Regions from separate parts of the Paenibacillus sp. EKM206P genome, predicted to be linked through region 3. Evidence: riboswitches for the same ligand, from Rfam matches in the RefSeq annotation. Region 3 holds a riboswitch; each other region holds the start of a gene.

Region 1 (10,828 bases), on a different contig from region 3:
CGCCTTTGGCGGTCTCGCGGTGCTTCGACGGCATCGCGCTGCCGACTTCAAGCATCACGTCAATGACTTCGTCAGACGGAATAGCGCTGCGCACACCCGCCAAAGCCATGTCCGCTGCGGCAAGCGCAGTCACGGCTCCCAGGCCGTTGCGCACGATGCACGGAATCTCCACGAGTCCGGCGACGGGGTCGCAGATTAGGCCGAGCGTGTTCTTAAGAGCGAGGCCTACGGCGTGAACAGCCTGTTCAGGTGTACCACCGCGTAGCTCGACCATAGCGCCAGCGGCCATCCCGATAGCTGAGCCAATCTCAGCCTGACAGCCTCCCTCCGCGCCAGAAATGAAGGAGTTGTTGGCGATCACGTAGCCAATGGCTCCAGCGGCGAATAGGCCGTTCACCATATGCTCATCATCCCAGCCGAACCGTTCCTGCGCACTGATGAACACACCAGGGATAACCCCACATGAGCCTGCGGTAGGAGTGGCGACAATGCGACCCATGGATGCATTAACCTCCGACACGGAGAGGGCATAAGCCATGGCGAGCGCGGAGGCATCACCGGAGCAGGTCTCCCCTGACCGCAGATACTCGGCCAGGCGCTTGCCGTCGCCGCCCGTCAATCCACTGCGGGATACGGTGTCTTGTGTCTGACCGCGATGAACGGCTTCCTTCATGATTTCATAATAATCAGACATTTGGCGAAAGATTTCTTCCTCCGTTGTATTCGTTTCTTGTACCTGCTCTTGAATCATCAAGCGGCCAATCGTGGTGGATTCTTCAGCGCATAAAGCGCTGATCTCATGCAGATGGCTAAACCGCATCGGATTCAGCTCCTTTTTTCAAATTAATCATCTTAATTTCATACATATGAGGTAAAGAACGCAGTTCCGCAATCAGTTCAGCTGGAGCAGAACTGTCCGTTTCAATGGCGGTGAGTGCTTCACCATCCCGGCCTTTGCGATCTACGTGCATATAGGCAATGTTAATGTGGGCCGCGCCCAGCGCTGAAGTTATTGCGCCCAATGTACCGGGCTTATCCGAGTGGAGAAGCACCAGCGTAGGCAGCTCCCCGGTCAGATTGACCCGGAATTCGTTGAGTTGCTGGACATGGATGCTGCCGCCGCCAATGGAGGAGCCCAGCAGTGTGCGCTGATCCTCGCCCTTCCACAACTCGAAACGGACGGTGTTCGGATGAGGAGCGGGGAGTCCACTGACGGCGAATTCCACGGTCATCCCGGCTTGCTCGGCCCATTGCTCGGCATCGGGAATCCGGTGATCGTCCGTATCGTAATTAAGCAGTCCTGCGATGAGCGCCAGATCTGTACCGTGTCCTTTATACGTGTCGGCAAAGGAGCCGTACAGTGTCATACGGGCACGGTCAGGCTGCGCCCCGAGCCAGTGCCGGGCAACGCGTGCGAGTCGCACCGCGCCTGCGGTGTGTGAACTGGAAGGTCCGGTCATGGCCGGGCCGATAATAGAAAATACATCTTTGAAACGCATGGTGTGGCCCCCTGTATGTTCTAATACCATACTATATGGTATTTCCGCGTCTTTGCGCGGTTATGACGGTTCCTAATGCTGACGCACAATGTGAGCACAAAAAAGGACAGGATAAGGAAGTTTCCCTTATCTCTGTCCTCGTTACCTGAGAGTTTCGTGCGGTGTTCTTACCGCCTTACCCCTTGGGTGGCTTGCGCTCTCTCCAGAGTTGCGTCAGATGACGATACATGGACCTGAGAGATTATCCGCCAGCCGGGTGCTGGCGTCTTGCTCCTTCGGTGCCGCCAGAGTGTAAGCCCCCTGGACAGACTCTCCCGTCATCTTCATTCGCGTATACCGTTCTACATGTCTTTCTTAGCGTAATGTATGACGTGCTCGGTGTCAATCACAGGGTTCAATTTTTACATAAACGAGGATTTTGCAAAAAACCAATAAGCGACTTCCAATGAACAATATATAGATCGAAATGGCCTAGTTCGTCTAGATATCGCGCTTTGGAGCGATTGGAATCGAATTTTGCAAAATCCTGAAACAGGTGCATTTCCAATAAAAAAGATTAAAGTTTACATAATTATGGATGAAATCAGGAAGGAATTAGAAGATTGGCGGCTAATCTGATAGAGGACAAGTACATTTATGGAAATCATAGGAGGGATATTGACGTATGGTAAAAGGCTTGCGGTTCACAGGTTCACGCTTAAAAGGGATGCTGCATCTAGCAGCGATCGCATCACTGCTGATCGGGATCTTCGTTCCGTTCGGTCAGGTCAAGGCAGAGGGAGCATTGACAGTAGCCGAAGCACTTCAGGGCCAAAGCAGTGGAGGTACGGTGACGGTAGAAGGTTATATCGTCGGACATGCTACCGGATCGAAAACGGCTAACTTCTCTTCTCCGTTTGCGAATGATTTTAACGTACTGATTGCTGACCAGGCTAATGAACGTAGCACTTCTAATCTATTGGATGTACAGCTGACATCCGCGTACAGAGGGCAATTTGGGCTGTCAGGCCATCCTGAGCTGATCGGCAGCAAAATTCGTGTGACGGGTACACTTGGCGCCTACAATAATTTTGGTGGAGTGAAAAGCCCAAGCGCTGTTGAACTGGTGAGCGGAAGCGAGCCGGGGGAACCTGGTGAACCTGGTGAACCTGAACCTGGCAACCCGGGTCAACCCGGTACTACATTGCCGGATGGAAAAGGCAAAAAGGTGCTGTTCGATAATACGCACGCACAGACCGCTGGCGCAGCAGATTGGGTCATTGACGGCGCCTTCTCTGATTTTGCTAATGGATTGCGTAATGTAGGCTTTACGGTAGACCCATTGAATCGTCCCATTCCTTTTACTTATGGAGAGCAGGCCATAACCTATGACAAGTTGCGCCAATATGATGTGTTCATTATTGGTGAAGCGAATGTTGCCTTTAAGGCATCCGAGCAGGCTGCCCTGCTGCAATACGTGAATAGCGGAGGGAGCGTCTTCTTCATCTCCGATCATTATAATGCAGATCGTAACAAAAACCGTTGGGATTCCTCCGAGGTTATGAATGGCTACCGTCGTGGAGCCTATACTAATCCGGCCAAAGGCATGACTGCAGAAGAAGCTGCATCACCGGCAATGCAAGGATTAACAAGCTCCGATTGGCTGGCGGCCAACTTTGGCGTTCGTTTCCGTTACAATGCGCTCGGTGATGTGAATGCTACCGACATTGTAGCCGCAGATCAATCTTTCGGTATTACCAAGGGTGTGCGCTCGATTGCCATGCATGCAGGATCTACGCTGGCTATTATTGATCCTACCAAGGCTAAAGGCATTGCTTATATCCCTTCAGGCACGAAAAAATGGGGTAATGCGGTAGATCAGGGGGTTTATAACGGCGGGGGCCGTGCGGAAGGACCTTATGCCGCTATCTCCAAGGTAGGCCAAGGCAAGGCAGCATTCATCGGTGATTCTTCCCCTGTAGAAGATGCTACACCGAAATATGTGCGTGAGGAAAACGGACAGTCGAAGAAGACATATGATGGCTTCAAAGAAGTGGATGATTCCACCTTCCTGGTGCAAACGGTTCAATGGCTTGCATGGAAGCAGGACTACACGAAATTGTCCGATGTGGCAGGTTTGACTCTGGATCAACCAACGAAGCTTCTGCCATTCGAGGAACCAGCGGCTTCCACGGAACCGCAACCTGAGCCTTGGTCTGCTCCGGCAGCAGGCTACAAATGGTACGATCCTAGAACATTCAAGTCTGGCTCCTATGGAGCGGCTTCGTAAATTATATTGTCAAGAGCTCAATGTGAGCTTGGGTTAGTTAGTCGTTTGATCCCTGCTGAGGGATCAAACGACTTTTTTTGTGATGAAAATTAACCTATGGTTGGTTATTTCATTACATTTTGTGCCAGAAAGGCCGCACTATTGCTGGATCATTGATTTTTTAAATGATGTTGATAGCATAATCTTAATTGATATATCCATATACTGGTGATAGGATGTATTCAAATTATTCCGACAAAAACGGTATGTAATGTTCATGAGAGGTTTTAAACATCAAACATGGTGAGAATAAGCGGGACAAGACCATGGAGAATGGAGGAAGCGCGCATTGAATACCGAACCTGTGTTGGAAATTAAAGGATTATCCGTATCTTTTCGCATCCAGGATCAATATCACCCCGCAGTCGACCATCTGGATCTGACGGTCAACCCCAATGAAGTGCTGGCTGTAGTCGGAGAATCCGGCTGTGGCAAAAGCGCGTTAGCGCTTTCGATCCCGCAACTGCATGACATGGAACGCACGCGTGTAGAGGGGGAGGTCTTTTTTAAAGGAACGGACTTGAACCGTCTTTCCTCAGGGCAAATGAATAAAATCCGCGGAGCGGGAATTGGCATGATCTTTCAGGACCCGTTGACAGCACTCAACCCGTTGATGAGCATTGGCAAGCAGATTGAGGAAAATCTCGATTATCATACGTCACTATCTACGAAGCAAAAAAGGGAACGTGTGCTGGAGCTGCTGGAAAGTGTAGATATACCGAATCCAGTGCGTGTGTATGATCAGTATCCGCATGAACTGTCAGGAGGGATGCGGCAGCGTGTGATGATCGCGATTGCCATAGCTTGCCGACCTTCTCTTATTATTGCAGATGAGCCGACGACTGCGCTCGATGTAACGATCCAATCGCAAATTCTCGACTTGCTCAAACAGCTTCAACAGGAGACTGGGAGCGGTATTATCCTGATTACGCACGATCTTGGTGTTGTGGCAGAAGTAGCCGACCGCGTGGTGGTCATGTATGCCGGAGAAATCGTGGAGAGCGCTGATGTTTTTGAATTATTCAGGCATCCACAGCATCCGTATACGCGTTCTTTGCTTGCTTCCATGCCGGGATCGCATACCAAGGGGGAATCACTGCATGTCATCGGCGGCATTGTTCCCTCATTACAAGATATCCCCCGCAATAGCTGCCGCTTTGCTCCACGTATTCCCTGGATTCAGCAGAGGGTGCATGAAGACCATCCCCAATTAAATGAAATTTCCCCTGGACATTGGGTCCGTTGTACATGTTATCAGCATTTTCATTTTGAAGACGAGGCAAAGGGGGAGGCTGCTCATGGCACTACTGGAGTTAAATGATTTGAGGGTGCACTATCCGGTGCGCGGTGGTTTCTTCCAGCGTGTTATCGATCAGGTGAAAGCAGTGGATGGCGTGTCGATCAGCATTGAGGCAGGCCAGACCTACGGGCTGGTGGGGGAGTCTGGCTGTGGGAAAACGACGACAGGCAGGACGATCATCGGTCTAAATAAGCTGACGAGCGGACGGATTTTGTTTAAAGGAAAGGACCTTGCAGCTCTAAGTAGTAACAATCGTCATCCATTGCGTAGAGATATTCAGATGATTTTTCAGGACCCATACTCTTCGCTTAACCCGCGTAAGCGCGTATTGGATGTCATTGCTGAACCGCTGCGAAATTTTGAAAGGCTGAGTAGTGAGGAAGAACGGAGAAAAGTACAGACGTTGCTGGAAAAGGTCGGCTTGAACGCCGATGCAGCCTATAAATATCCGCATGAATTTTCCGGGGGGCAACGACAGCGGATCGGGATCGCGCGTGCGCTGACATTAAACCCCAAACTGATCATTGCTGATGAGCCAGTGTCAGCACTGGACGTTTCCGTGCAGGCACAGGTGCTTAATTTTATGAAGGATGTGCAGCAGGAATTTAATTTGACGTATTTGTTCATCAGCCATGATTTAGGTATTATCCGCCATATGTGCGACCAAATCGGTATTATGTATCGGGGCCGTCTAGTGGAGCAGGGGAGCGAGCAAGATATTTATGAGCGTCCACAGCATCTGTATACCCAGCGCCTCATTGCAACCATTCCCAATATTGATCCTACAAAACGGCTGGAAAATGCTCAAAAAAGGCAAATGCTTTTATCCTCCTACAAAACAGAGCTACCCAAACATCTAGACGCGAGTGGAAAACCGTTTGCACTAAAATCAGTAAGTCCATCCCATCAAGTCGCGCTACCATAAGGGGGGTACAGAAATGTGGAAATTTACACTGCGTCGGCTACTGGTTATGATCCCTCAACTTTTTGCACTGAGCGTGCTTATATTTTTCCTGGCTAAGGCTATGCCGGGGGATGCCCTGACAGGACTTATTACTTCGACACCCAATCTGAATCCGGCCGCACTGGAAGAGCAGCGACAAAGACTGGGACTGAATGACCCGGTGTGGATGCAGTATGGGAACTGGCTCGTCCAGCTTGCTCACGGGGATCTGGGCAAATCTTATGTACATAAAATTAGCGTTACCGATCTGATTGGCAGCCGTCTGGGGAACACGTTCTTTCTGGGCGTAGTCATTCTGGTTCTGACGTATCTGATCGCCATCCCGCTCGGCGTACTCAGCGGTCGTTATCAGCATAGTCTGCTGGACAAAACCGTAGTGGGCTATACCTATCTCAGCTTTGCGACACCTCTATTTATACTCGCGTTGCTGCTGCTGTATGTATTCGGCTTCAGGCTCGGCTGGTTTCCAACCAGCGGCAGTGTGGATGTAGGTGTGGAGCCGGGGGCATGGTCATATTACGTGAACAAGTCGTATCATCTCATTTTACCGGCGGTTACAGGCGCATTGCTCAGTACAACGGCTACGATTCAGTATTTGCGCAATGAGGTCATTGACACAAGACTGAAGGATTTTGTGAAAACAGCGCGTTCCAAAGGGGTGCCCGAAGGTAAAATTTATTCCCGACATATTTTCAAAAACTCTCTATTGCCGATTGCTGCCTTTTTGGGCTATGACCTGACGGGAGTCATTGCAGGCAACATTTTTCTTGAATCTATTTTCGGTTATCCGGGGTTGGGCCAATTATTTCTTCAGTCCATCACTCAACGGGACTTTTCAGTCGTGAACGCGCTGGTCATGATTTCTGGCTTCTTGGCACTATTAGGGACCCTTTTATCTGATGTCATCCTGAGCAAGGTCGATCCCCGCATTCGAATTGAATAGCGAACAAGTCTAGAGAAAGGGAGGGATTATGGTGTCTATACAGGTGGAGGAGGTCTTCACGCCGGAAATCATTCATAAATCACCATCCAGTTGGTCTGTACTGCGTCGTGAGCTGGTGCGTGACAAAATGGCCTTGGTTTCCATTGGCTTTGTGATTCTGTTCTTGATCTTTATATATGCCTCTGTCCTGTTTGTAAATCAGGATGTAGTCACGACGGTCGATTTGGGCGCGATTCGTGAAGCTCCAGGCTCAGTGCATTGGCTGGGGACAGATCGAGCGGGCAGAGATATTTTCGGCCAACTGGTCATTGGAGCCCGCAATTCCTTCACTATTGGCTTTACGATTACATTGTTATCCGCCGCTATTGGCTTAACATTAGGTTTACTGGCTGGTTTTTATGGGGGAATGGTCGATAACATCATCATGCGAATCATTGATTTTATCCTGGTGCTTCCATTCTTGATGCTGGTTATCGTATTTGTCAGCATTGTACCCAAAAGCGGCATAGGGTCCTTTATTTTTATCATGACTGCCTTTTTATGGATTGGAAAAGCACGCCTGATCCGGGCCAAAGTGTTGTCGGAGCGCGAACTGGATTATGTGCAGGCTTCCAAAACCCTTGGCACACCCAATTGGAAAATCATCTGGTTTGGCGTGCTGCCCAATCTTAGCTCGGTCGTGATCGTCAATCTGACCCTCAGTCTCGCGGGAAATATCGGGATTGAGACCGGGCTTTCTTATCTCGGCTTTGGCTTACCGGAATCTACGCCAAGCTTGGGTACACTGGTGAGTTATGCCAATGACCCGGATGTTTTGCAGAATAGCTGGTGGATGTGGTTACCTGCCTCACTGCTTATTTTGGTGTTAATGCTGGCGATTAACTTTATTGGCCAGGCGCTCAAACGCGCCACGGATGCCAGACAACGATTGGGTTAACTGAAGTTCAAGGATAAGGACAATGACAAGGAGGGATTTACAATGGTTAAACACTGGAAAAAAGGGATTCTGCCTGTTCTATCTGCAATTTTAGTACTTTCATTGGCGGCATGCAGCGGTTCGCCTTCCGCTTCAAATGGAGGGAAATCGTCTGACGGTACAGGCGGCTCAGGGTCCGACAGCAAACAGGTGAATGCGACAGCGCTGGCGAAGGCGGTCAAGAACGATAAGGCACCGATTAAGGGTGGCATCATCAATTATGCACTCGTGTCTGATACCCCCTTTGAAGGCATTCTGAATCCTGTATTTTATGATGGCAATCCTGATTTTGAAGTCTTCCAGTTTTTTTACCCTTCTATGTTTTCGATTGACTCCAATCTGAATATTGACAATAAAGGGGCGGCGACGATTTCCTTTTCTCCAGACAATAAGGCGGTGACTGTGAAAATTGATCCCAAACTGAACTGGACGGATGGTAATCCCGTAACGGCGGAGGACTATGCTTTTTCCTATGAAGTGATCGGTCATAAAGACTACGAAGGTCCGCGTTATGATAGTTTTATGACGAATATTATGGGTATGGAAGATTATCACTCGGGTAAGGCCAAAACCATTTCTGGCATCAAAGTGCTCAATGAGAAAGAGGTTACCATTCATTTCAAGGAACCTAATCCTTCGGTGAAATCGGGACTTTGGTCTACCCCCCTGGAGAAAAAGGTGTTTCAGAATATCCCCGTGAAAGATATGGCCGGATCAGACCCTGTCCGTAAAAATCCGATTGGCTATGGGCCGTTCAAAATTAAATCCATGGTTACAGGTGAATCTGTGGAATTTGTCAAAAATGAGGATTATTTTCACGGTGTACCCAAGCTGGATGGCCTTCATCTGAAGGTGGTGAACCCGAATGTCATTACCGAGGCGCTGAAAAGTGGAGAAGTCGACTGGGCCAGCTATCCAACCACCCGTTACAATGAGGCCAGCAATCCGAAAAATGTACAGTTTCTCGGTCAGGAGGAATTATCTTATAGCTATGTAGGCTTTAAGATGGGCAAATTCGATCAGGCCAAGAGTCTAAATATCATGGACCCGAACGCCAAGCTGGCGAACAAGTCATTACGTCAGGCCCTCGGCTATGCGCTGAATAACGAGCAGGTTGGCAAGCAGCTCTATCATGGGCTTCGGACTCCTGCGACATCCTTGGTCCCGCCCGCCTTTAAGGGATATCATGATGTGAATGCGAAGGGCATTGCGTATGATCCGGACAAGGCAAAAAAGCTGCTGGACGAGGCAGGGTATGTGGACACCAATGGAGATGGATACCGTGAGGACCCTAAGGGCAAGGAACTGGTGCTCCATTATGCGGCAATGAGCGGGGATGCGACAGCCGAATCGCTGGCGAAGTTTTATTTGCAAAATTGGAAGGATGTCGGGCTTCATGTCGAGCTGGTGGACGGTCGTCTGCTTGAGTTCAATTCTTTCTATGACCGTGTGCAGAAGGATGACCCTGGCATTGATATTTTTGGCGGCGCATGGAGTACAGGTACAGATGTAAACCCTAGTGGGCTGTATGGACGCGGAGCCAGCTTTAACTACTCGCGCTTTACCAGTGAAGAGAATGATAAGCTGTTGCAGGAAGGGGTGTCTGTGAAAGCCTTTGACGACAATTATCGTAAAGATATATACAATCAGTGGCAGGCGTATATGAGCGAGGAGGCACCCATTGTACCGACGTTATTCCGTTACTCGTTGGAGGCAGTGAATAATCGGGTAGCCAATTACGATATTACCCGTGGCAAGGAGTATGATGCAGATACGTTTGCGAATATTACGTTGACTGCGGAAAAAGCAGAAGTAGCCCAATAATCTAAAAAAAGCGCAATAACCTGAAGAAGAAGCGCGAACCGGTTTGATCCGATTTTGCGCTTCTTTTGACCTTTTATGCAATCATTCTGGGGATTCTCGAAGGGAGAGAAGGAAGACGGAGATACGTCAGCTTCAATACTTCATTGCGGTATGCGAGGAACTGCATTTTACGAAAGCTTCGGAAAAGATCGGAATCTCCCAACCCACACTTAGCTTGCAAATTAAGGCGTTGGAAGAGGAATTGGGCATGACTCTTTTTGACCGTGCAGGCAAGAAAATTAAGATGACAGATGCCGGGAAATTGTTGCTGCAACACAGTGCACATGCGCTCAAGGATTTACAGCAAGCAAAGGCTTCCATTGAGGAGTTGCGCACCGAGCAACGCGGGAGTTTGCGGATTGGTATCGCATTACCGGAGCTGGAGGAACCATTACAAGAAATGTTTATCCATTTTCATCAGTCATTTCCTAGAGTCAGCTTGCACATCCATCCATCATTTGATGTCACAGAACAGCTGCTGGATAACCGAGTGGATGTTGGCATCACGCTGCATTCGGGTACGGATGAAAGGCTTGTCCAGCTTCCTCTTCGTACGGAGAACTACTGTCTTGTTGTTCCGGTAGAGCATGTGTTTTCCAACCGTTCTTCCATTACGCTGGACGAATTGAGGCATGTACCCTGGGGGATGCAGCCAGAGTGTCATCCCGGCAGGAAACTGATTGAGAAGTGCTTCCGTGATCACGGGTATCCCTTTGCAACTGTCTTGGAGACCAATTCCATACCTTCCATCCTGCGCTGGGTGCAGGATGGACTTGCCGTAACCCTACAGACGGAGTCCCTTGCAACAGAATTGGATCACTCACAATTTTGCACTGTACCTATTTTGTGCGACGTGCTCCAGGGTCAGCTAGAGCTGGTTTATCGGTCTGGCCGTTATCAGGGAGAAGCGTTGAAGCAATTGATTAAAGAGATACAAGCTGTACTAACCGTGCGTTCCAACTAGTGGCAACCCTG
Region 2 (10,828 bases), on a different contig from region 3:
AAAAACGTAAAGCCGTCGCTTCCATTTTCATCGGTTCTGCGCTGGCATCGTTCCTGACCGGAATTACCGAGCCCCTCGAATTTTCGTTTATGTTCATTGCACCATTGCTTTACGGCGTTCATGCTCTGCTGACAGGCCTGAGCGGCCTGGTCGTATACCTATTGGATGTCAAACTGGGCTTTTCCTTTTCAGCAGGACTCATTGACTATTTGGTCAATATGAAACTCTCCACTCACCCATTGCGAATGATCCCGGTCGGGCTTGTCTTCGCCCTCATCTATTACTTTCTGTTCCGATTTATCATTCTCAAATTCAACCTAAAAACTCCTGGGCGTGAAGATGATGGAGAAGACAGTCTCCTGTCTGAGGCTAACGAATCTGTACCCAATAAAAAAGCAAACGCTACATCCGACACTCCGTCCAGTCAGGCAGGCAGGGTACTAACCTATCTCGGCGGTTCGGACAATATCCTAAGCATTGATGCCTGCATCACACGGCTGCGTCTTGTCGTCAAAGACGACAAAGCAGTTAACGATCAAGCTCTCAGGCAGCTCGGAGCGTCGGGAATCATCAGGCTTGGTAACGGTACCCTGCAGGTTATTTTCGGGACTCGGTCCGAAATTCTGAAAGATGAAATACTGCGGTTGATGTCATGAGCTGAATCCCTAACTTAAGTACGTGCGTTCTTCATATAACAGACGCACGTGCTTTTTTTTTATGGATAAACGTTTCAAATTTTTTGTTTTTGGTTAAGGCAATGCACATAAATGGGTAACAGCTTCATATGATGGAGCTAAACCATTTACAACTTGTTTAGCAGGCAGATTATCTCAGACAGCAAGGAGGGAAATGATGTGAAGACAGTACAATGGTTGGTATTATGTCTTGCTTTTCTCACTATGTTCAGTGCTTGTAGTGGACCCTCGTTCTCTGAAAGTCAATCATCTGAAACTAATTTGTCAAATGGAAAAAAGATAACGCTTACATTATGGTATTGGAACCGTTCCATTGATGATGAACTACTCGCCCAAGCGGAAAAACACTTTCCCAACATTGAATTAAAAACTCAAAAAATAGGTGGTGACTTCAAAGCTAAACTGAAGACAACGCTCGCAGCTCGTTCTGGTGAACCAGACATCGTAGCTCTGAACGACTGGATGGTGGAGCTATTTCCAAGTGCGGATCGTTTTTATGATTTAAGGGAGCTCGGAGCAGACCGCCTAAAAGATCAATATTTGGAATGGAAATGGAATCAGGGGATCACTCCTGATGGTAAAATGATTGCATTTCCCATGGATACTGGGCCTACTGCCCTCTTCTATCGAAGCGATCTATTTAAGCAAGCAGGCTTGCCTAGTGATCCTGAAAAGGTTAGTGCCTCGATCCGCACATGGGATGATTACATGGCAGCCGGAGAACAACTTCAGCAGAAATTCGGAAGCCGTTCGTTTTTGGCTGATAATATTGTAAACGTTTACAATCAAGTGCTCGCTCAGCATACAAACCTCTACTTCAAGCCGGATGGCAGCTATATTGGCAATCAATCTCCTGACATCCGTCTGGGCTGGAAAACCGCTGTCGATTTCCACAAGAAGCATCTGCTCGCCAATGCGGATGGCTGGACTCCCGAATGGAACGCTTCGGTCAATAACGGCAAAATTGCCTCTTTTGTAGGGGCTGTTTGGATGAAGCAAGTTCTCACAGAGGCCGCGCCGGATACAGCTGGCAAATGGAGAGTCGCCCGTGCTCCTGGAGGAGACGGCAACCTGGGTGGTTCGTTCATTTCTATCCTCAAATCCAGCAAACATCCCAAAGAAGCCTTTGAAGTCCTGACCTGGCTGCAAAACCCGGAACACCAGTTGGAAGCCTACCACAAAATCGGTCTGTTCCCGTCCACTCCCGGCGTCTATAACGATCCTATCATGGGGACACCCGAGCCTTTCTTTGGGGGTCAGGCCACCGGACTCATCTTCGCCGCCTCCGCACGTCATGTGAAAAGCAGCTATTTCGGCGAGCGCTACCCTGTCATCCACGGCATTGTGACCCGTCGCCTTGCTAATGTTGCCAAGCAGGATGCTAATCCTGATGCATTATGGACGGAAACCATGGAACGAATCGAACGGGAATTACAGCGATAAAAAAACAAAATTCAAAAAAGGCGTGTGGACAATATGCTGAGAGAAATCTGGAAGCACCGTGCCGTTTATGCTGCGATCTCGCCGTTTTATCTGCTGTTTGGCATCTTTGGACTGTTTCCGATTGGTTTTTCATTATACCTGGCGTTTCACAAATGGGACGGAATCGGAGACATGACCTACAACGGCTGGGGCAACTTTCGCTACCTTGTAACAGATCATGAATTTTGGCAGGCTGTAGGCAACACCTTTGTGATCTGGGTGTATGCAACAATTCCAATGCTATTCTTCGCACTGATTATTGCCTTTCTGCTTTATGCCCCATTTGTGAAAATGCGCACCTTATGGCGAGTTGGATTCTTCCTGCCCAATGTGACGTCTATTGTGGCTGTCGCCATCATATTTGGTGCCTTATTTGCCAACAATTTCGGATTTCTCAACTACCTTCTGCAACTCTTGGGACTGCCCATGGTTCAATGGCTGAATGTGCCATGGGGTATCCAAATTGCCATTTCTTCTATGGTCGTATGGAGATGGATGGGCTATAACGCAATCATCTATCTGGCCGGACTTCAGAGTATTCCGCATGTGCTGTATGAGGCCGCCAAAATAGACGGAGCAACCGGAGCGCAAGCTTTTTTCCGCATCACTATCCCCATGCTGCGCCCAGTCATTCTGTTTACGGTCATTACGTCCACCATCGGCGGTATGCAACTCTTCACCGAGCCACAGGTCCTGGTCGGTAATGACGGCGGTTCCGGGGCAAGTGGCATGACCATCGTTTTATACCTGTACCGCGAGTCGTTCATTAACAACTATTTTGGATATGGTGCAGCCGTCGGATGGGGCATGTTCCTCATCATTGCTCTATTCTCCATCATCAACTGGAAACTCGTTCAAGGTAAAAAATAACGATGGGAAGGAGCTTCACAACATGATGCAGACACGTGCAAAATCCTTTGTTTTATATGCCGGATTGTTGGTGGGAATCATCCTGTCGATGTTTCCATTTTACTGGCTGATCGTCATGGCAACCCGTACAACTTCAGACATCTATCGTTTTCCACCGCAATTGTGGTTTGGCGGCCACTTCTTGGATAACATAACGAGAGTATTGCAGCAGATTAATTTTGCCGGAGCCTTTTTTAATACCCTTTTTGTAGCCGGTTCTGTTACCTTATTGGTTCTGTTTTTCGATTCGCTGGCAGGTTTCGCATTCGCCAAGTTTGATTTTCCGGGCAAAAAAGTGCTATTTATCGTTCTGCTAGCTACAATGATGGTCCCTTCACAACTTTCGCTTGTCCCCTCCTTTGTCATGATGGCCACCTTTGGATGGGTAGGTACGTTCAAAGCGCTTATTATCCCGGGGATGGTAAATGCCTTCGGCATTTTCTGGATTCGTCAATATGCGGAAGAATCCATTCCAAAGGAGCTGCTGGATGCGGGGCGGATGGACGGATGCAGCTTTTTTCGGCTGTACTTGAATGTAGCACTGCCTATTCTACGTCCTGCGTTCGCTTTTCTCGGCGCGTTTACCTTTATAGGAGCCTGGAATGATTATTTATGGCCGTTAATCGTCTTAACGGATGAGCGTAAATTCACACTCCAGATTGCACTGTCACAATTAAACGGGATATACAATACGGATTATGCGATGGTCATTGCGGGCACCCTGCTTGCTGTACTGCCACTTATAATTTTATTTCTTTTCATTAGCCGCCAGTTTATTTCCGATCTTGCCGCCGGAGCGGTCAAAGATTAGATTTATTTGAATTCCCTTATTCATTTCATGTATAATAGTTAATCGTCATTTCAAATAGCTTACATGGTAAAGTTAGGTATTCAACAGGCAATCAGGTTAAGCGATTTACGATTTGAACATGAACTATGAACTGAGGGGAACTTTCCAGATGAACAAATTCACATATTATAACCCCACCAAATTAATATTTGGAGACAATCAAATTGAAGAACTGCAGCAGGAGCTGCTGAATTACGGCAAAAATATTTTACTGATATACGGAGGCGGAAGTGTCAAGCGAAATGGTCTGTATGACCAGGTATTAAACGCGTTAGAGCCGCTACATCTTAACATTCATGAATTGTCCGGCGTAGAGCCGAATCCGCGCTTGTCCACCGTTAAGAAGGGCATCGACATTTGCCGAAATGAAAACATCGACTTCTTACTTGCAGTAGGCGGCGGAAGCGTTATTGATTGCACCAAAGCCATCGCAGCAGGGGCTGAATATGACGGCGATGTGTGGGATATTATCAATAAAAAGCACATGCCTACCCAGGCTCTGCCATTCGGTACCATCCTCACACTCGCCGCTACCGGTTCAGAAATGAATCCAGATTCTGTTATCACCAACTGGGAAACAAACGAAAAATACGTATGGGGCAGCGCGGTGACGCATCCGAAATTCTCGATTCTGGACCCAAAAAACACCTTCTCTGTGCCACGTGATCAGACGGTATATGGCATGGTGGATATGATGAGCCATGTATTTGAACAGTATTTTCACAATGTTAAAAACACACCGTTGCAAGATCGTATGTGCTTTTCCGTGCTGCAAACCGTAATCGAAACTGCACCTAAGCTGTTGGAGGATTTGCACAACTACGAGCATCGCGAAACGATTTTATATGCCGGAACGATTGCTCTTAACGGAACACTGCAAATGGGCTACTTCGGGGACTGGGCTTCGCATACGATTGAACATGCATTATCTGCTGTATATGATATTCCTCATGCTGGCGGTCTGGCGATCCTATTCCCCAACTGGATGAGACATACGGTGGATCAGGATGCTGCACGCATGAAACGGCTGATGCTCAGTATGTTTGACTTAGACACCGTAGGTAAAACAGATAGAGAAATCGCCTTGGAAGGTATTGACCGTCTTAGTGCATTCTGGACAAGTCTCGGTGCCCCTTCCACCCTGGCCGATTACAATATTAATGATGAGCAATTGGAAAAAATCGCAAACATTGCAGCCCGTGAAATGGAATACGGAGGCTTCGGTAACTATAAAAAGCTTAATCAAGGAGATATTTTAGCTATTTTGCGCGCATCGTTATAACATTTAAAAAGGGAGTGTCCTCAAGCCTGTGATGGCTGAGGGCACTCCCTTTTGGAATTTATGAATTAACCGTTTGTCCCTTTTCTTCTACTTGAATAGCTGCCCCTACACTGGCACCTGCAAGAATGCCCTTTTTCTTATTAGGATACAGAGAATCCATATAGGTTCGGGTTTCTGCAACTACGATTCCCGATAAGCCAAGCAGTGCAATCAGATTCGGGAAAGCCATCATTGCGTTAAAGATATCTGCCAGCAGCCAAATGGCTTCCAACTTGATGAACGCACCTCCTGCCACAAGTGCGATGAACAAATAACGGTATGGTTTAATCCATTTGACACCCAGTAAATATTCAACACAACGTTCCCCGTAGTAATTCCAGCCCAGTATCGTTGTGAATGCAAATAAAATAAGGCTAATCGTCACGAGTTCTGCACCAGCCGGAAAGGCACTGGAAAACGCATGCTGGGTCATCAGACCTCCATCGTCATTTCCACTCCATATTCCCGTAACCAGCAACGTAAATCCCGTCAGATTACAAATAATCATCGTATCGATAAATACGCCTGTCATGGATATCAACCCTTGTTCTGCAGGCCATTTCGTCTTAGCAGCAGCTGCTGCAATTGGCGCACTTCCCAAACCGGCTTCATTAGCAAAAATACCTCTGGCAACTCCACTTCGCATCGCCAACATAATCGTCGCTCCGGCAAATCCACCCGTTGCAGATGTGGTCGAGAAGGCCCCTTGTAATACTAAAGCAATCGCATGAGGAAGCTCTCCTGCAAACTTAATGAGTACAATTAAGCAAACTACGATATAGAGCCCCGACATGAATGGAACAATCTTTGTGGATACCTTGGCAATACTTTTGAGTCCTCCAATCGTAACAACAGCAGTTAACACGGAAATAATGATCGCTGTAACTACCGTTGGCACTCCAAAGCTACTTTCCGTCGAAGAAACGATAGCCTTTACTTGCGGAAAAGTACCGATTCCAAATAGGGCTACAAGAACACCAGAAAAGGCAAACAACATCGCCAGCGGCTTGAAACGGCGGCCAAGTCCGTTTTCAATATAATACATCGGACCACCCGAAAATTGTCCGTTCCGGTCTTTAACACGGTATTTAACGGATAATAATCCTTCCGCATATTTGGTTGCCATCCCGAAAAAAGCTGCAACCAGCATCCAGAATAATGAACCGGGCCCACCCAGCTTGATCGCTGTCGCCACGCCAACAATACTTCCTGTACCTACAGTAGCTGCCAGTGCCGTACTCAATGCACCGAAGCTGCTTACATCTCCGCTACCTTCGTCCGGCGCTTTACCAATTAGCTTGAGCGCCAAAGGCAATCGAATAACCTGAAGCAGCTTCAAGCGGATCGTTAGCCACAACCCCGTGCCCATCACGAGAATAAGAAGCGGCGCTCCCCATATCCAGCTGTCAATCGTTTCTAACACATGTACCAAATTCATTTTCAACCCGCTCCTCCAACATATTAGAAAACAAAAAAGAGTCAAATCAGCTGATTCGACTCCTGGAGAGGTTAAAGGCACGAAAAAATACAACCATCTTGTGCAGGTTTCTACCTCTAATAGCTCATAAAAAAGCCTAGGGTATTCCCTGTCACAGGTTATTCGCGTCTCTGTCCTTTTGCCTGAGAGTTTAAGCAGATGTTCTCTGCGGTGCACCTTCGGCGCCCAATTAAGGGTCTCTCCAGAGTTCTGTCCGTTTACGGTCCCCGCTTGTGGCTGTAACCAGCCTAAGCACCTGAGAGTTTTGCCCCTTCGGTCGGAACCTTCGTTCCATCTCCCGCAAACATCAACCAGACATATGAAATTTTTATTCATTATACAGAAAACTTTCAGCTTATTACAAGTGAAAAGTTTGTGAAGCCCTCTGAAATATTATTATTGAGTCTATCAAAAAAGCGGGTACAGCAGATCGCATCCTTAGGATGTCCTCTGCTATACCCGCCCGAGATGATATGGAATTACAATTCTTCACCATTGGTTGCTATCACATTTTTATACCAATTAAAAGAGTCTTTTTTGGAGCGTTTGAGCGTTCCGTTACCGTCATCATCCAGATCAACGTAAATAAATCCGTAGCGCTTGGACATTTCGGAAGTAGACATGCTCACAAGGTCGATAGGGCCCCAGCTGGTGTAACCAATCAGATCAACACCGTCGGCAATCGCTTCCTTCATTTGGGCAATATGCTGACGCAAGTAATCAATGCGATATGTGTCATGCACAGAGCCATCTTCCTCCACCTTATCATATGCACCCAAGCCATTTTCCACGATGAACAGAGGCTTTTGATAGCGATCATAAAACGTATTCAGTGTAACACGCAGGCCGATCGGATCGATCTGCCATCCCCAGTCGGAGGACTGCAGATACGGATTTTTCACGCCGCCAATCAGGTTTCCTGCTGCTTTCTCGCCTTCTGGACCTGCCGATACGGTCAAGGTCATGTAGTAGCTAAATGAGATAAAATCAACTGTATTATTTTTCAAAATTTCGTCATCGCCGGGTTCTGTCTGGATCACAATATTATTTTCTTCAAAATAACGATTCATATAGTTGGAATATTCCCCACGGGCATGCACATCCGTAAAGAATAGGTTCATCTGATTTTCATGCTGGGCTTTCAGTATATCCGCTGGGTTACACGTATGTGGATAGCTTTCTATACGTGCCAACATACAGCCGATCTGAGCACCCGGGATGATCTCATGTCCCCGTTTGGTTGCCAGTGCACTAGCTACAAATTGATGATGCAATGCTTGATATATCGCTTGCTGTTTGTTTTCTACACGGTCAATAACCACACCGCCACCGGTGAACGGACTCATGGTCATTACATTGATTTCATTAAAGGTCAGCCAGTATTTTACTTTATCCTTATAGCGTGTAAACACCGTTTCGGCATAATTGACGTAATGCTGTATGACTTCACGACCCAGCCAGCCATTATACTTCTGAGTCAGACCTAGCGGTGTTTCATAATGTGACAATGTTACCAAGGGCTCAATATTATATTTGCGCAGCTCATCAAATACATTGTCGTAGAATTGCAATCCTGCTTCATTCGGCTCGTGATCATAGCCATTCGGGAAAATCCGCGACCAGTGGATGGACATACGAAATACTTTAAAGCCCATTTCAGCGAACAATGCAATATCTTCTTTGTAGTGGTGGTAAAAGTCCACACCTTCACGTTTTGGGAAACGGGCATTGACTTTGCCTGCCAAAATGTCTTCGAGTCGCTCGGACGAAATCTCTATAGCGTGATCGTTCTTACGTTCCGCTTTGGGTACATAAGCAATCATGTCTGCGCTGGACAAGCCTTTTCCATCTACGTCAAAAGCACCTTCCAATTGGTTGGCTGCAGTTGCCCCGCCCCACAAGAAGTTTTTCGGAAATCCTTTTAGCATCTTCGTCATGGTATAAAGACCTCTTTCCGTATATAAGATTTTCACTTTGGCCTAAGTAATCCCATCAAATGCTGCAAATGTGAATCCATACCTACCATACCTAACGGTAACCGTTCTCCTTTGAAATGCATTGACAGATGCTTTAAAATAGACGTAATGCCCTCATAAGCATCCTAATCGTTGTAACGCGTTTCATGTCAAGTATTTTTTCTTATGTGAGGAGAAGCACCATGTCGAATCTTGATCAAATTGCAAAACTGGCGGGCTTTTCCAAGGCTACGGTATCCAGAGTATTAAATCAGTCCCCCCATGTAAGCCAAGAAACCAGATCTAAAATATTGAAAATCATGCAGGAGTTGGATTACGTTCCTAATCGGAATGCCATTTCTCTATCCAAGGGTCAAACGCTTCAGATTGGCATCATCACTTCAACGATCAATGAAATTGTTCTCGCTTTTCTGGACAGTTTTGTGGAAGTAGCAGGCCAGTATGAATTTCAAACCATTATTTATACTTCGGGAGAAGACAAAAAGAAAGAGCTTCAAGCTTTTGAAGATTTAAAAAGAAAAAGAGTCGACGCGCTGGTCATCATTTCCTGCGTGAATGACACTGATTTTTTGAGTACCTATTGTAAATATGGCCCGATCGTGGCCTGGCAACGAATGGAGCATACCGATATTCGCTCCGTGGCAATGGATCAATATGAAGGTTACATGCTAGCACTAAAGCATTTGATACAAAAAGGCTATACCCGTATAGCCAATGCTTTTGGTCGTCCAAGCAGCATCAATACCCATAGCAGACAACGAGCCTATGAACAGATCATGAGTGAGCACAATCTGCCAGTGTTGCAACACTGGAATCACTCTTCAATTTATAATATCCGTGATGGCGAACAGGTCGTACGGGATTTGTTACAGCATCGGGGGGAATTCCCAGAGGCTATTTTATGTGCTAACGATTATGTAGCTGTGGGCATTCTCTGCGAAGCACGCAGACAACGGCTGAACGTACCGGGAGATCTGGCGATTGTTGGGTTTGATAACACGGAGCTGTCGCATACGTTGGGGATTACAACGATTCAAAATCCTATCATGGCTCAAGCACAAAATGCTTTTTTCATGCTTTCCCCCCAGCTGATTGGACGCCAAATGGAGCTTCATTCGCTAGAGTACAGCCTCATTGAACGTACGACCACATAAGGTAACGCTTTACTTGCAAATTAGGCAAAAGGGTCTTGATATAAAATGTTTTTTGTCGAAACAGAATAAAAAATGTTGAAATCGCTTTTTTTTGTGCTACAATAGCACTATATCGAAGGATTGTGACCGGTGATGCGGGCAATGCCTGAGTTCAATTGAGTACTATTGCTAACAATAGTATTGAATTGTGCTTAGGCATTTTTTATTGGTAAAGGATGGGAGGGGGAACTTCAATGATTATTGAGAAGGTGCTCAATAACAACGTCCTATTGACTAAAAACGATAAAGGCAAAGAGGTCATCGTGATGGGAAGAGGTATTTCCTTCAAAAAGGTGGCTGGCGATCAAGTCGATGATGATAAAATAGATAAGATTTTCATGTTAAATGAAAACGAGTTCACGGCCAAACTAACCGAGCTGCTGAACGATATTCCTGTATCTCATCTGGAGGTCGTGAATGAAATCGTAACCCATGCAACAGAAGTGTTGGATACGGAGTTAAGCGATAATATTTATTTAACGTTGACCGACCATATTCATTTTGCCATACAACGGCAAGAAAAAGGACTGGCACTCCAAAACGCGATGCTGTATGAAATTAAACGCTTTTACAAAAAAGAATTTGCAGTTGGACTGGATGCTCTCCAAAAAATTGAAAATACGCTCGGAGTAAAATTGGGCGAAGATGAAGCGGGATTTATTGCATTGCATATGGTGAATGCACGGATTGACGGTAACGAAATGAAATCTACACTGAAAATGACCGAGATTGTCCAACATATATTGAACATTATTACGTACCATTACGGGATTGTGCTGGATGAGTCTTCTTTTAGCTATTCGAGATTTTTGACACATTTGCAATATTTTGCGATGCGAGTGATTCGTAAAGAAGTCATTCACAGTGGTGAAGAATTCTTGTACAACCAGGTGAAGCAGACGTATACCGAAGCTTTTGCTTGCGC
Region 3 (10,828 bases):
TGTTTAAAAAGCTTTTCGGCGTTTTACAGCGTGTCGGTAAAGCATTAATGCTTCCTGTAGCGATTTTGCCAGCTGCGGGGCTTTTATTGGGTATCGGTAACATGCTGGTCAATCCTGATTTTCTCCAGTACATTCCGGCATTAAATGCGGGCTGGGTTCAATCGGTTGCGACGATCATGATGAATGCCGGACAAATCGTTTTTGATAATCTGGCACTGTTGTTCGCAGTCGGCGTAGCCGTCGGTCTGGCGGGCGGTGAAGGTGTAGCAGGTTTGGCTGCCATCATCGGTTACCTCGTTATGAACATTACTCTGGGTACAGCCGTGGGTGTCACACCTGGTCTGATTGCTCAAAAAATACCGGGTTATGCGAACGTGTTGGGAATTCCAACGCTTCAAACCGGGGTGTTCGGCGGGATAATCATCGGTATACTGGCCGCAGCCATGTACAACCGCTTTTTCAAAATTGAGCTTCCTTCGTATCTGGGCTTTTTCGCGGGTAAGCGTTTCGTTCCAATTGCAACGGCGGTATCCTCACTTATTGTCGGACTAGCACTGGTTCTGATCTGGCCTCCAGTTCAACAAGGACTTAACGCAGTATCTCACTTTATGGTGTATTCCAACCCGACTTTGTCGGCGTTCCTGTTCGGGGTTATCGAACGCGCGCTGATTCCATTTGGTTTGCATCACATTTGGTATTCACCGTTCTGGTTTGAGTTTGGTGAATATGTTAACAAAGCAGGTCAAACCGTTCACGGTGACCAGCAGATCTTCTTCAGCCAGCTTCGCGACGGAGTGGCTTTGACAGCAAGTACGTTCCAAGTGGGTAAATTCCCATTCATGATGTTCGGTTTGCCAGCAGCAGCGCTTGCGATGTACCATGAAGCAAGACCAGAACACAAAAAATATGTAGCAGGTATTATGGGTTCAGCAGCATTGACTTCGTTCTTGACAGGTATTACGGAGCCACTGGAATTTTCCTTCCTGTTCGTAGCTCCACTGCTGTTTGCAGTACACTGTATATTCGCAGGTCTGTCATTTATGACCATGCAAATTTTACATGTCAAAATCGGTATGACCTTCTCAGGCGGATTTATTGACTTCCTGATTTTCGGGATTATTCCAACCCGTACGCCTTGGTGGTATGTAATCATCGTCGGTCTGATTTTGGCAGTTATTTATTACTTCGGATTCCGATTCATCATACGGAAATTCAACTTGAAAACACCAGGGCGTGAAGAAGCCACAGAAAATGTGGATGGCGCAGCAACTGGTAGTAGTGATGAGCTCCCACACAACATTTTGGCAGCTTTCGGCGGTTCATCGAATATCAAGCATCTGGATGCTTGTATCACACGTCTTCGGATCGAGGTTAATGAGAAATCAAACGTTGACAAAGCTCGTCTGAAACAACTTGGCGCATCGGGTGTCCTTGAAGTCGGTAACAATGTACAGGCAATTTTCGGTACACGTTCCGACACCATTAAATCTCAAATGGCTGATATCATGGCTGGACGTACACCTGCACCAGCTCCGGCGCAACCTGCTCCACAAGAGGAGAAGGAAGCTGGAGAAGAACAACAAACCATTATTGTAGAAGATATTGTAATGCCTGTTAACGGCGAATTGGTTGATATCTCGACGGTTCCCGATCCGGTATTTGCAGAACGTATGACAGGTGACGGCTTTGCGGTCGTGCCAAATGATGGAACGATTGTGTCCCCTGTTTACGGCAAAGTATTCAATGTATTCCCGAGCAAGCATGCGGTTGGTATCCAATCCGATGGCGGTAAAGAAGTGCTTGTTCATATCGGGGTGAATACAGTGAAGCTTAAAGGTCAAGGATTTGACGTTTTGGTGAACGAAGGCGATCTTGTGTCAGCTGGCCAGCCTATTATGAAAGTAGACCTGGAATACGTGAAGGCAAACGCTAAATCCATCATCTCACCTGTCATTTTTACTAACCTTCCTGAAGGTTCTTCGGTAACTTTAAACAAAACTGGAGTATTGAAGGCTGGCGAAGATGGTATAATTACGATAAAATAAACTCTATGTGTTTCGGATTAGTTGATTAGGCGGCTTAGGCCGTCTGATCAATTATTCGGTATACTGCGTGTAAACAAATATTATCTTTAGGAAAGTGGGAGGAACAAATTATGCAAACAACTTTTAGAATTACGGATGAAGACGGTATCCATGCACGTCCTGCAACTGCGCTGGTAAATACAGCTAACAAATTCAGCGGTGCTGAATCTTTTGCCGAAGCTAACGGTAAAAAAGTAACTTTGAAATCCATTCTGGGTGTATTGTCTCTGGGTCTGGAACAAGGCGATACTATTAACATTATCTGCGAAGGCGCTGAAGCTGCCGAAGCACTGAAAGCTCTTGAAAATGTAATCGTCAACGAAGGGCTGGGCGAAGTTCATGCTTAAGATTTCTGGGATTGCCGCTTCGGCAGGCATAGCCATTGCCCGGGCGTTTATCTTGGAGCATCCGAATTACGCTGTAGAGAGACGCGCGGTTGGTGATGTTGAAGCTGAAATCGCAAGATTGGATGCGGCTTTGGCACAATCTCAAACCGAATTGGAATCGATTAAGGAGAAAACGCTTAAGGAACTGGGAGAGAAAAAAGCAGAAATTTTTGCATCTCACCTGCTCATTTTGAATGACCCTGAATTGATCGATCCGGTTAAAGCTAAAATCAGAGACGAGCAGCTTAATGCTGACTATGCTTTGAATGAAGTAGCTACACAGTTCATTTCCATGTTTGAAAACATGAAAAGTGCCTATTTGCAAGAACGCGCATCGGACATGCGTGATGTAACCAAGCGGATCCTGAATCACCTGCTTGGTGTTCATTTTGTTAGTCCTGCAGAAATTGCCGAAGAAACGATTGTGCTTGCAGAAGATTTGACACCTTCCGACACAGCTCAGCTGAACCGTGAATTTGTTAAAGGTTTTGCAACGAATATCGGCGGACGTACTTCGCATTCGGCTATTATGGCTCGCTCACTTGAAATTCCTGCAGTTGTGGGAACAAAAAATATATTGTCTCAAGCTAAAAGCGGCGATTTGATTATCGTTGATGGTTTGGATGGTCACGTATTCGTGAACCCTACCGAAGAGATTGTTGCAGAATACCGTGCTAAACAAGTGGCATACGACAAGCAACGCGAAGAGTGGCGCAAGCTGCGCGGCGAAGCTACGGTTTCTGTCGATGGTGTCCATGTCGAACTGGCAGCCAATATTGGTACGCCTAATGATGTAGCTGGTGTCCTGGACAACGGTGGTGAAGGCGTTGGCTTGTACCGTACGGAGTTCTTGTACATGGGACGCGATAAGCTTCCATCCGAAGAAGTACAGTATACAGCGTACAAAACCGTTCTGGAAAGAATGGAAGGTAAACCGGTTGTAGTCCGTACTTTGGATATCGGTGGTGACAAAGAACTTCCTTATCTGGACCTGCCGAAAGAAATGAATCCGTTCCTCGGATTCCGTGCTATTCGCCTGTGTCTGGATCGCCAGGATATTTTCCGCACTCAATTGCGTGCTTTATTGCGTGCGAGTGTGCATGGTAACTTGCGCATCATGTTCCCAATGATTGCTACGCTGAACGAATTCCGTGAAGCTAAAGCTGTTTTGTTGGAAGAAAAGGAAAAGTTGGTAGCTGAGGGTGTATCCGTATCCGAAGAAATTCAACTGGGCATCATGGTAGAAATTCCTTCTACAGCGGTATTGGCTGACCAATTCGCAAAAGAAGTAGATTTCTTCAGTATCGGTACAAACGATCTGATTCAATACACAATGGCAGCGGATCGCATGAACGAGCGGGTTTCTTACCTGTATCAACCATACAATCCATCCATTCTGCGTCTGGTGAAAATGGTTATTGATGCTGCTCACCGTGAAGGACGTTGGGTTGGTATGTGTGGCGAAATGGCAGGAGATACAACAGCAATTCCGTTGCTGCTGGGTCTCGGACTTGATGAGTTCAGTATGAGCGCCACTTCCATTCTGCCAGCACGTAGTCAAATTTCCAAGTTGTCCCGTGCGGACATGGAAAAACTGGCTACAAAAGCTCTGGACATGCAAACAGCAGAACAGGTTGTTGAATTGGTTCAAAGCATCGAAGGCTAAGGAAGGGTATTACATTTCAAAGGTTATATCTTTTTCCAACAAAAAATTGCTGTGTACATACAGCAGCCGGTATCTAATTAGATACCGGCTTTTTTGCATGCTTTAAGTAGAATTTGTTTTAACTGCATGAGCAATTCAGTACAGGTTTGCGGGCTGCGGTAGTTTCGTCCAATCGTGTGACTGGAGTAGTATATGGTGCATTGAGCACCAGCTCAGGGTTCTCTTCTGCTTCCCGCGCAATATGAATCATAGTGTCGACAAAAGCATCAAGTGTTTCCTTACTTTCCGTTTCCGTGGGCTCGATCATGATGCACTCCTCTACATTCAGCGGAAAGTAAATTGTAGGTGGATGGTAGCCGAAATCAAGCAGCCGTTTGGCTACATCAAGCGTGCGCACTCCAAATTTTTTCAAGCCTCGCCCCGACATCACGAATTCGTGTTTGCAATGTCCAGGGTAGGGCAGATCAAAATGTGGAGCGAGCCGATGCATCATATAATTGGCATTGAGTACAGCGCATTCCGATACACGCTTTAAGCCATCAGGACCGTAGCTACGGATATAAGTATAGGCACGGACGAGAATACCGAAGTTCCCGTAAAAGGCTTTAACCCGTCCAATAGAATCTCCCTGTTCCCGGTCCCAGTGGTACACCCCCTGTGGATCCCGTGCGACAAGCGGCTTGGGCAAATAAGGGATGAGCCGTTGCTTTACGCCGACAGGTCCAGCGCCGGGGCCACCGCCACCGTGCGGGGTACTCATCGTTTTGTGCAAATTGAGATGCACTACATCGAAGCCCATATCTCCGGGACGGGTAATCCCCATGATGGCGTTGGAGTTCGCCCCATCATAGTAGAGCAGACCACCCGCGTCATGCACGATGGCAGCAATGTCAGTGATTTGCTTCTCGAACAGCCCAAGCGTGTTCGGGTTGGTCAGCATGAGCGCAGCAGTGTCGTTGCCTACGGCTTGACGCAGCGCATCCAGATCCACTAGCCCCTCAGGGGTGGAAGGAAGGGTGACTGTTTCGAAGCCTGCGACGGTTGCACTGGCGGGGTTCGTTCCGTGCGACGAATCCGGCACGAGCACCTTGGTACGTCGCTCACTACGTGCTTCGTGGTATGAGCGAATCATCATCAGCCCGGTCCATTCGCCATGGGCGCCCGCGGCGGGCTGAAGCGTGACGGCATCCATGCCAGTTAACGCAGCCAAATCATTTTGGAGCGTATGCAGCAACTCCATGGCACCCTGGATGCTCTCCTCGGGCTGATATGGATGGATTTTGGCGAAGCCTGTATATCGGGCGACATCCTCATTCACCTTCGGATTGTATTTCATCGTACAGGAGCCGAGCGGATAAAATCCATTGTCCACGCCAAAATTGCGCCGGGACAAGGCGGTATAATGCCGAATAACGTCTACTTCGGATACCTCGGGTAATGCTGCAGGTTCGCTGCGCAGCGCATAGTCTGGCAAAAGCTCTGCCACCGGGCGACGGGGAACGTCGCACTCGGGAAGGGAATAGGCGATGCGACCCGGACGGCTCAATTCAAAAATGAGCGCTTGATCGTGTTCCTTTAACAGCTCTTGTTTCTGATCCTGTCCGGTATGTGTCATAGCAATCCCCCCAAGGTGTGCACAAATTGGTCAATCTCTTCTTTGGTTCTTTGCTCCGTCACGGCAATCAACATGTGACCAGCAAGTTCCTCATAGTCCCGGCCCAAATCGTAGCCAGCGATAAATCCAGCAGCTAGCAGCTCGGCCTGGAGTCTGCTCATATCTGTACCCTCAGGCAGTCTCAGGGCAAACTCGTTAAAGGTCGGTGCGTTAAACGAGGCAGTTACGCCCTTCAAGCTCAGCAATTGCTCTAAAGCATATCGGCTTTTATGCAAATTTAGCTCGGCTACTTCCTTGATCCCCTGTCTACCCATAACAGACAAGTATACAGATGCAGATAAAGCTAGCAACGCTTGATTGGAACAAATGTTAGAGGTGGCCTTTTCGCGGCGGATATGCTGTTCGCGCGCTTGCAAGGTCAGCACGAAGCCGCGTTTACCATTGCGATCAGTGGTCTGACCCACAATACGGCCGGGGATACGGCGCATATGTGCCTGAGAAACGGCAAAGTATCCACAGGTCGGACCGCCGAGAGAAGAGGAGATGCCAAGTGGCTGCGCGTCTCCTACCACAATATCCGCGCCCTGTTTGCCGGGTGTCTCCAGCAAGCCAAGTGCCAGTGGGTTGGCACTGACGACCAAAAGACCTTTGTGTGCATGGATGAGGTCAGCCATCGGCTGTAGATTTTCCACGGCTCCGAAAAAGTTGGGGCTTTGGACCAAAACAGCCGCGGTCTGTTCCGATACGGCCGCCGCTAACGCATCAGCATCCGTTACACCGTCCGAACAGCCGATCTCCACGATGTCCAAATTCAATCCGCGTGCATAGGTTGCCAATACCTGACGTGCCTCTGGATGGACGGACCTCGATACGATAAGCTGTTTACGGCGGGTAGCTGCGGCGGACAGTGAGCCCGCTTCCGCCAGTGCAGTCGCTCCGTCGTACATGCTGGCATTAGCTACAGCCATGCCCGTCAATTCGCAAATATACGACTGAAATTCGAAAATGGCTTGTAGCTCGCCTTGGCTTACTTCCGGCTGATAGGGGGTGTAGGCTGTATAGAATTCCGAGCGTGAAGTGATGTGCTGGATGACGGACGGAATATGATGATCATAAATTCCTGCGCCAAGAAAGCTGGCATGTGTGTCTGTATTGGCGTTGTGTCCAGCCAGCTCGGCCAAGTGGCGGGTTAAGGCTTTCTCATCGAGTCGAGAAGAAAGAGGGAGTTCCCCTTGATATCGAATGGCCTCTGGAATGTCACTGAATAAATCATCAATGGATGATACACCCACCACACGCAGCATTTCGGTTTGATCTTGTTCAGTCATAGGGAGATAACGATGCTGCTTCATAGGTTCTGGCTCCTTTCGAAAAGCAAAATTTTAAATCGTAATTAGCTAATAAAAAAGTGTGAGCTGAAAAACCCGGAAGTTCATATCTGACATGTTTGCTTTATTGGAATGAAGAGAGTTTAAGATTAGCGCGGGCGTTTATAAAAGGGTGCTGCCACTACCTCGGCACGCAGGCGTTTGCCACGAATCTCAACCTCCAGCGGTGTGGAGAGGGCGCTAAAACGACTGTCCACCAAGGCGAGGCCCAGATTACGCTTCAAGGTGGGCGACTGAGTCCCCGTTGTGACCTCACCGATGCGTTGTCCTTCTGCGAATACCGGATAATGGGCGCGTGGGATGCCGCGATCAATCATTTCCAGCCCGATCAATTTACGAGGAATCCCTTGATCTTTCTGACGTTGCAGTGCTTCTCTACCGATAAAATCTCCTTTATTCAGCTTGACGAAGTACCCTAGACCGGCTTCAAGTGGTGAAATCGTGGCAGATAGCTCCTGTCCGTACAGCGGCAACCGAGCCTCAAAGCGTAGTGTATCCCGAGCACCAAGTCCAGCGGGAATCAGCCCATACGACTCACCGGAACGAAGCAAACCCTCCCATACGGCGGGTGCTTCCGCAGCAGGTACATAAAATTCAAAACCGTCTTCGCCCGTATATCCGGTTCGTGAGACGAGTGCTTTTGCTCCGAACAATGGCACGTTCTCATGAAAGTGGAAAGATGCCAGATTCGTAATATCCGTATCTGCCACGGCTGCGGCAATACGTGCTGCTTCCGGTCCCTGCAATGCCAGCAATGCTATTGCATCAGACACATTCTCCATGTGAACGGATGCAGGCACATGACGAAGTAACCAATCCCAATCCTTATCAATGTTGGAGGCGTTCACAACGAGCATGTAGCGCTCCGGTCCTTTGCAGTAAACAAGCAGGTCGTCTACTACACCTCCATCGGGGTAACACAGGAGTGAATATTGTGCCTGACCTGGTTCCAACTGGCTGACATCATTCGTGGTCACCCTTTGTAGAAAAGCTTCGGCCTCTTTGCCTTCAACCAAAAACTCACCCATATGCGATACATCGAATAAACCCGCACGTTGCCGGACGGCCTCATGCTCCTTTTGGATACCGCTAAACTGAACGGGGAGCTCCCAGCCGCCAAAGTCAATACAACGAACCCCAGACTGCGTCCCGTAGGACGAATATAGCGGTGTTTTTCGCAAATTAGTCATGTTTCCACTCCTATCCGGTGTGATCGGCAAAACAAAAAAGACAGGCCGAAAAAAACGTATAGACAGCAGTCTATACTCTTTTTTCAGCTCTGTCCTTGATACCAGAAAGTTACCCCGGTATGTACCGGGTTTCCTCTTGGGTGATCCGCTCCAATAGCGAATGCTCTCCAGAGATGCGTCCGGCAGAGGTCCTTTTGCCTGAGAGATTCACCTGCAATGCAGGCTTACTCCTTCGGCGCTACCTTCGGGATCAGCAGTATATTACCTGGCTTTGCAGATAACAACTTGATCCGATTCGCGTGCACAACTGTCTCACAAGCGGCAACAGCTATGCGAATCTTTTTGGCAGTCTCTCCCTCTGCGTTCATCCGCGTTTGCAGTTGTCGGGGTGTTTCCCAAAGTATTTGCTATAACCCATTAATACGCAAATTCATTCAAAATGTCAATAAAAATGTCATCAAAAACAATAGAAAAAACATTTAATATATAAATAAGGATATGTAAGCGTTTGTTATAAATTATTATATTTTTATATAGAGCGCTATAGGAGGTGATATGAAGTATTTTTGTTAGTATTATTGACATGAGTGTTCTTATTGTCATAATCTTAACCTGTCTAATACAGGTGAGCAAATGCGATTTTATTCATATGGAAGTGAGGGGAACAGAATGGGTGAAGTGAAGCAGCAACTTTGGTATACAGACGAACATGAGTGGGTTCAGCGGACAGAGAATGGAACGGTGCGGATTGGTATTACAGACTTTGCACAGCATCAACTGGGTGATATTGTTTTTGTAGAATTACCTGAGGCGGGAGTAACGATTGAGCAGGGAGCGGAGATCGGTACGATTGAATCGGTGAAGACGGTATCCGACCTTTTTGCTCCGGTGACGGGAACCATATTAAAAGTGAATGAAGCGCTGGAAGGTACACCTGAGCTAGTGAATGAATCTCCTTATGACAAAGGTTGGATGGTCGAAGTAGAGATGGATAAAGATGTGGAGGAAGCATTGGGCAAACTACTGTCGGCGGATCAGTATGAGCAGTTGATTTCGGAGTAATAAATAGAGCAATGCAGCATGAAATAATAGCGTGTTATTCGGAATTTTATATTGATTTTTAATTGAATAAGAGCATCGTTAGTTTGCTCGATTTTTGTATAAAATAGTCGCTATGATTTGACGTAGCGGCTATTTTATTGTCTTTTTTTGAAAACGTAATTACGTGTGTTGTTCTGATATAGTGGGTTGTCCCCATATAGGAATCATACATAATCCAGCGCGGTTTTTCGACTAATTTCTATAGCTACAGGTCATATTAAGAAGAATTATGCAGGTATAATATCTTCCTGGATAATTTAAATTTAAATGTTGTCATCAACGTTCATGACGAAAGTACGTTTTCATTTCGTTGATGAAGATAGCGCTGTCATTTAGTATGAATTTTAAGAAAAGGTAGTGATGCTTACCTACAAGGAGGATTTGAATATGAGCACATTGGACACAAAGCCAAGTTCAAAAGGAGGCACTCGTGTCGCCGTACAGCGTTTTGGCCGTTTTCTTAGCGGAATGGTTATGCCCAATATGGGAGCCTTTATTGCATGGGGATTGATTACAGCACTCTTTATTCCGACCGGATGGTTCCCGAACGAGGGTTTTGCACAACTGGTTGATCCAATGAAAAATTATTTACTGCCGCTGCTGATCGGTTACACAGGGGGCACGATGATTCACGGACAGCGTGGAGGTGTGATCGGTGCCATTATGACGATGGGGGTCATTGTGGGGGCCGATATCCCGATGTTCCTGGGCGCGATGGTAGCTGGTCCGCTGGCTGCATGGATATTGAAGAAGTTCGACAAGGCCATTGAAGGCAAAGTCAGATCAGGCTTTGAAATGCTGGTCAATAATTTCTCGGCCGGGATTATCGGTGCCATTCTAGCACTGCTTGCCCATGTGGCGATCGGCCCAGTTGTACAAATGATCAGTCAAGTATTGTCGGCAGGGGTACAGTTCCTCGTGAACGCAGGGCTATTGCCGCTTGTCAACCTCATTATTGAGCCCGGAAAAGTATTGTTTTTAAACAACGCGCTGAATCACGGAGTATTAAGTCCGATTGCGTTGGAGGAAGCTGCAAGAACAGGGAAATCCGTACTGTTCATGCTGGAATCCAACCCTGGGCCGGGGCTCGGTATTTTGCTGGCCTACTGCCTGTTCGGTAAAGGCTCTGCGAAGTCGTCGGCTCCTGGAGCGGTCATCATTCATTTTTTCGGCGGGATTCATGAAATTTATTTCCCTTACATTTTGATGAAGCCGATTCTGATTCTTGCAGCTATAGCTGGGGGCGTTGTGGGAACCTTCTGTTTCATGTTGACAGGTGCCGGACTGGTTGCTGCTCCTTCACCGGGCAGCATTATCGCCTATTTTCTAATGACACCAAAAGGCGGATATTTGCCAATGCTAAGCGGGGTGATCGCTGCTGCGGTCGTATCCTTTGCT

The links. A riboswitch is a leader RNA that binds a small molecule or an ion and turns the genes downstream of it on or off. The one in region 3 is predicted to bind glycine.
Region 1: linked by a shared signal. The riboswitch ahead of sdaAB (L-serine ammonia-lyase, iron-sulfur-dependent subunit beta) and the one ahead of gcvT (glycine cleavage system aminomethyltransferase GcvT) in region 3 are both predicted to bind glycine.
Region 2: linked by a shared signal. The riboswitch ahead of G9G53_RS15385 (alanine/glycine:cation symporter family protein) and the one ahead of gcvT (glycine cleavage system aminomethyltransferase GcvT) in region 3 are both predicted to bind glycine.

The regions. Positions count from the first base shown of each region.
Region 1 is NZ_JAAMNQ010000005.1:15,342-26,169, forward strand. Features, by position in the region: gene sdaAA (L-serine ammonia-lyase, iron-sulfur-dependent, subunit alpha) at 1-820, opposite strand, end outside; gene sdaAB (L-serine ammonia-lyase, iron-sulfur-dependent subunit beta) at 810-1,499, opposite strand; glycine riboswitch at 1,711-1,826, opposite strand; gene G9G53_RS12390 (DUF6359 domain-containing protein) at 2,164-3,768, shown strand; gene G9G53_RS12395 (ABC transporter ATP-binding protein) at 4,097-5,128, shown strand; gene G9G53_RS12400 (ABC transporter ATP-binding protein) at 5,106-6,032, shown strand; gene opp4B (oligopeptide ABC transporter permease) at 6,046-7,014, shown strand; gene G9G53_RS12410 (ABC transporter permease) at 7,043-7,951, shown strand; gene opp4A (oligopeptide ABC transporter substrate-binding protein) at 7,994-9,814, shown strand; gene G9G53_RS12420 (LysR family transcriptional regulator) at 9,858-10,817, shown strand.
Region 2 is NZ_JAAMNQ010000006.1:273,544-284,371, reverse strand. Features, by position in the region: gene G9G53_RS15410 (PTS transporter subunit EIIC) at 1-656, shown strand, start outside; gene G9G53_RS15405 (ABC transporter substrate-binding protein) at 855-2,138, shown strand; gene G9G53_RS15400 (carbohydrate ABC transporter permease) at 2,172-3,047, shown strand; gene G9G53_RS15395 (carbohydrate ABC transporter permease) at 3,070-3,897, shown strand; gene G9G53_RS15390 (iron-containing alcohol dehydrogenase) at 4,046-5,218, shown strand; gene G9G53_RS15385 (alanine/glycine:cation symporter family protein) at 5,277-6,695, opposite strand; glycine riboswitch at 6,856-6,950, opposite strand; glycine riboswitch at 6,959-7,045, opposite strand; gene G9G53_RS15380 (glycoside hydrolase family 1 protein) at 7,214-8,671, opposite strand; gene G9G53_RS15375 (LacI family DNA-binding transcriptional regulator) at 8,893-9,864, shown strand; gene licT (BglG family transcription antiterminator LicT) at 10,098-10,828, shown strand, end outside.
Region 3 is NZ_JAAMNQ010000010.1:134,397-145,224, reverse strand. Features, by position in the region: gene ptsG (glucose-specific PTS transporter subunit IIBC) at 1-2,045, shown strand, start outside; gene G9G53_RS19205 (HPr family phosphocarrier protein) at 2,156-2,431, shown strand; gene ptsP (phosphoenolpyruvate--protein phosphotransferase) at 2,424-4,136, shown strand; gene gcvPB (aminomethyl-transferring glycine dehydrogenase subunit GcvPB) at 4,255-5,751, opposite strand; gene gcvPA (aminomethyl-transferring glycine dehydrogenase subunit GcvPA) at 5,748-7,103, opposite strand; gene gcvT (glycine cleavage system aminomethyltransferase GcvT) at 7,229-8,329, opposite strand; glycine riboswitch at 8,506-8,605, opposite strand; gene gcvH (glycine cleavage system protein GcvH) at 8,999-9,391, shown strand; gene G9G53_RS19175 (PTS mannitol transporter subunit IICB) at 9,818-10,828, shown strand, end outside.